Regions from separate parts of the Galactobacillus timonensis genome, predicted to be linked through region 1. Evidence: predicted binding sites of a transcription regulator. Region 1 holds the regulator's gene; the other holds the start of a gene.
What was found. Region 1 encodes Rex, which represses fermentation and respiration genes when NADH is low (regulators of the CRP and FNR family bind a similar motif). Its sites were predicted from a motif close to GTGAANNNNTTCAC; they were not measured.

Region 1 (2,205 bases):
GGGAAGGAAATTCTTTCCAGCGTCGTCTCCAGTCAGATCAATGTGCATACGCTCTATGGCGGCGTTGTGCCGGAAGTGGCGAGCCGCATCCATGTCGAAAACATTTCGGCAGTCATTCAGGAGGCTGTGAAGCGTTCCGGTCTTTCGATGGATGAGATCGATGCGATTGCCTATACGCGGGGACCGGGCCTGATCGGTTCGCTCCATGTCGGTGTGCAGGCGGCCAAGACACTTGCCTGGCAGTTTGACAAGAAGCTTCTTCCGATCAACCACATGACGGGACATATCTACGCCAACCGCTTTGCGATCGATCATGATCTGCAGTTTCCGCTGCTGGCTCTGGTGATCTCGGGCGGCCATACGCAGCTGGTATGGATGCCGGATGATTATACATTCCACATCATCGGTACGACGATGGATGATGCGATCGGTGAGGCCTATGACAAGGTTTCCCGTGTTCTTGGGACAGGCTATCCGGGCGGCCCGGTCATCGATAAGATGGCCAAGCTTGGCAAGCCGCATTACACGCTGAAGGAGCCGCATGTGGAAGGTGCCTACAACTTCAGCTTCTCTGGTCTTAAGACGTCGGTGACACAGATGATCGCCCGTGAAGAAAAGGCAGGCAATCCGATCATCAAGGAAGATGTTGCCTATGCCTTCCAGGAGACGGCCCTGGGCGCAATGGTACGCAAGACGCTTGCGGCAGTCGGTGATCTTTCGCCGAAGATGGTAGTAACGGCCGGCGGCGTTGCGGCAAACAGCCGTCTGCGTGTGATGCTGGCGGATGGAATGAAACAGTATCCGGACATTGAACTGGTGCAGCCGCCGATCAAGTACTGCACCGATAATGCGGCGATGATCGGGGCAAGTGCCTATCCTGCCTATTGTCATGGACTGTTCGGTACGCTGGCAGATGCGGCGGATCCGTCGCTACCGATGCCGGGTGAAACAGAATAATTGTTAATTTGTACAATCCATCTTTATTCTCACTTTCACAAATGAATTCTGTTTGTGATAGGATTGTCTTTGTTAAACAAGCCAGGGGGCGACAAGATGGAAAAAACTAGAAGAGTACCTAAGGCGACGCTGCACCGTTATCCGATTTATCTGAAGGCACTGCGTAAGCTGAAAGCGGAAGGTGTGACAAGGATCATGTCCCGTGAGCTGGCGGATTATGTTGGCATTGAAAGTACAACGATCCGGCGGGATTTCAGTTTTCTTGGAAATCTTGGCAAGCAGGGATACGGTTACGAGGTCGATGATCTGATCCGGATTTTCTCCGGAGAGCTGGGAATGAACTTCGATGAGAAGATCATTCTGGTCGGCTGCGGAAACCTCGGCAAGGCCCTGCTCAATTACAATCGCTGGGATCATGTGGTCGGTGAAATTGTGTGTGCGTTCGACCTGTATCCGGAGAAGGTCAAGGGCGCCAGTGTTCCGGTATATGCGCTGAAGGATCTTCCGACGAATAAACCGGAAAGCTGCCGGATCGCGATCATGACGATTTCCCAGGATGTGCAGGAGACGGTGGATTTCCTTGTTGCCAATGGCATTACGGGAATCGTAAGCTTTGCCAATGAACACTTCAGTGTGCCTTCCAATGTAATTGTGAAACAGATTGATGTAGTATCGTCCATTCAGGAGCTGGTGTTTGAAGCCAATGAATCAACCCGCTCCGATAACAAGTGAATTAGCGAGGAGATAGAAAAAGATATGCTCACAGATATGACAGTCCGCGAACTGTATGAACTTACACAGAGCGGCACACAGATTGAGAAGGATCAGGTGGAATATGTGTTCCTGCAGGGCTGGATCCGTACCAATCGGGCGGGCAAGAATGTCAGCTTCATTGCCCTCAACGATGGCACCTATTTCAAGAATGCGCAGCTCGTGTATTCCAGCAGCCTGAAGAATTACGATGATGTGAGCAAATATCTGACCGGTACGGCGATCAGTGTGACGGGCAAATATGTTGTGACGCCGGATGCGCCGCAGCCGTTTGAGATTCAGGTGACGGAGATTGTTCTGGAAGGCAGCTGCGATGCAAGCTATCCGCTGCAGAAGAAGCGTCACTCCTTTGAATATCTTCGTGAGATCGGACATCTGCGTCCGCGTACCAATACATTCAGCGCCGTGTTCCGTGTTCGCAGCGTACTGGCCATGGCGATCCATGAATTCTTCCAGGATCAGGGTTTCGTATATGTC
Region 2 (2,205 bases), 1.5 Mb from region 1:
CCACGTTGCCATCGGCTTGACGCCGAGTTCCTTTGCCTTTTCTTCGGACATGACAACCAGGGCGGCAGCACCATCGTTGATGCCGGATGCGTTGCCGGCTGTAACGACGCCGTTCGGCTTGCCGGAGCAGCACTTCAGCTTGGCGAGTACTTCCGGAGTCTGGCCTTCACGCGGACCTTCATCGGTATCGACAGTGACGATGCCTTTCTTCTTTCCGAGGTTGACTTCGATCGGTACGATCTCATCCTTGAAACGGCCGTTGTCACGGGCATCACATGCCTTGTTCTGGGAGTTTGCGGAGAAGGCATCGAGCTCTTCACGGGTCAGATGCCACTGCTCAGCAACATTCTCAGCCGTGATCATCATGTGGTAGTCACCGAACGCATCCCACAGGGCATCATGGACCATCGCATCTACCAGCCCGTCCTTCGGCGTATTCATACGATAGCCGAAGCGGGCATGCGGCAGAAGATACGGACCATTGCTCATGGATTCCATGCCACCGGCGACGACGATGTCCGCATCACCGGCGAGAATCATTTCAGCTGCCATGTTGACGCAGTCAAGACCGGATCCGCATACAACGTTGACAGTAACGGCAGGGCAGGTAACCGGCAGCCCAGCCTTGATGGAAGCCTGACGGGCAGGGTTCTGTCCAAGACCGGCCTGAATGACATTGCCCATATAGACATGATCAATCTGTTCCGGTTTCAGACCTGCACGCTTTACTGCTTCCTTGATGACGGCAGCGCCGAGATCTACGGCGGGGACCGTGCTCAGTTCACCGCCCATTTTTCCGATTGCTGTTCGGCAGGCACCTGCCAGTACGATTTTCTTTGTCATAGTTTTCTCTCTTTCCTATTTTGTGATTGAATTCACATTGACTACGTTACCACTTTCCAAAACGGATTCAAGAACAATTTGACAACAATTTCACATGTAAACGCTACCATTCCGTCATTTTACAAAAAATGTAGTTTTTCCTTATTTTCGTAAGATCTTTTGACCGGTTTCATGCGTATCTTCGAAGCATCGTTATGGTAAAGTTAGCTATGACTAATTATAATAAAGTCATACCCCGGGCATCTGTTCAGCGACGGATGCAGGCAGAAGGAGGATAAGAAAACATGACATACAGACTTGTAATGATCCGCCATGGTGAAAGTGAATGGAACAAGCTGAATCTCTTCACCGGATGGACCGATGTAGATCTTTCCGAGAAGGGCAGAACAGAAGCGGCAGGTGCCGGCAGACTGCTGAAGGAAGGCGGCTATAGCTTTGACGTTTGCTATACGTCCTATCTGAAGCGTGCAATCCATACGGCCAACGCGGTGCTTGAGGCGCTGGATGAAGAATGGATTCCGGTGATCAAGACATGGAAGCTCAATGAACGCCACTATGGTGCACTGCAGGGTTTGAACAAGGCGGAGACAGCCGCAAAATACGGTGAAGAGCAGGTACATCTGTGGCGGCGTTCCTTTGATGTACGTCCGCCGGAACTGTCAGAGGATGATGAGCGCAATCCGGCCAGACAGCCGATGTACAAAAATGTGGACCCCAGCGAACTGCCGCTGGCCGAGAGCCTCAAGGATACAATTGCCCGCGTCGTTCCGTACTATGAAGCGGAAATTATCCCGCAGATTAAGGCGGACAGGAGCGTGCTGATTGCGGCGCATGGAAATTCTCTGCGTGCCCTTGTCAAATATCTGGACAATATTTCCGATGAAGAGATTTCCTCGCTGAACATTCCGACCGGTGTTCCGTTGGTTTATGAGCTGGATGAGAATCTGAAGCCCATCAGGCATTACTATCTTGGCGATCAGGCAAAGATCCAGGCATCGATCAACGCCGTCGCAAATCAGGACAGCGTAAAGAAGTAAGCCGGCGCGTCTGCAGGCAGTGAATGACGCATGTCCCCTTTTCCTATTGAAAGGGGGCATTTTTCATGCCGAACAGCCGTAAAAAAAAAAAAACAGGAAGCCGGGCGCTGCCCGCTTCCTGCCTGCATGTATGATGCGCTATGAACGATTAACCGCGGAATGCGACAACGGCATTGGGATTCTTCAGACGCAGCAGAGCTGTTTCGAAGATGCGGAAGTCGTGATTCATATCCGAAGATCCAAGATATGCCGTCACAAGATCCTGGCCGATTGCAAGATCCATGTTCTGCTCATCTGTTGCCAGAAGTACAGCAGTCTTTGCCGG

Region 2: a site for Rex is predicted at 866-879, ahead of C1714_RS00760 (acetyl-CoA C-acetyltransferase). Genes of this name have one in related genera too.

The regions. Positions count from the first base shown of each region.
Region 1 covers NZ_LT964739.1:1,631,747-1,633,951, forward strand. Annotated here, with positions in the region: gene tsaD (tRNA (adenosine(37)-N6)-threonylcarbamoyltransferase complex transferase subunit TsaD) at 1-957, shown strand, start outside; gene C1714_RS07725 (redox-sensing transcriptional repressor Rex) at 1,054-1,689, shown strand; gene asnS (asparagine--tRNA ligase) at 1,714-2,205, shown strand, end outside.
Region 2 covers NZ_LT964739.1:144,703-146,907, reverse strand. Annotated here, with positions in the region: gene C1714_RS00760 (acetyl-CoA C-acetyltransferase) at 1-843, opposite strand, end outside; gene gpmA (2,3-diphosphoglycerate-dependent phosphoglycerate mutase) at 1,128-1,880, shown strand; gene C1714_RS00750 (family 1 encapsulin nanocompartment shell protein) at 2,029-2,205, opposite strand, start outside.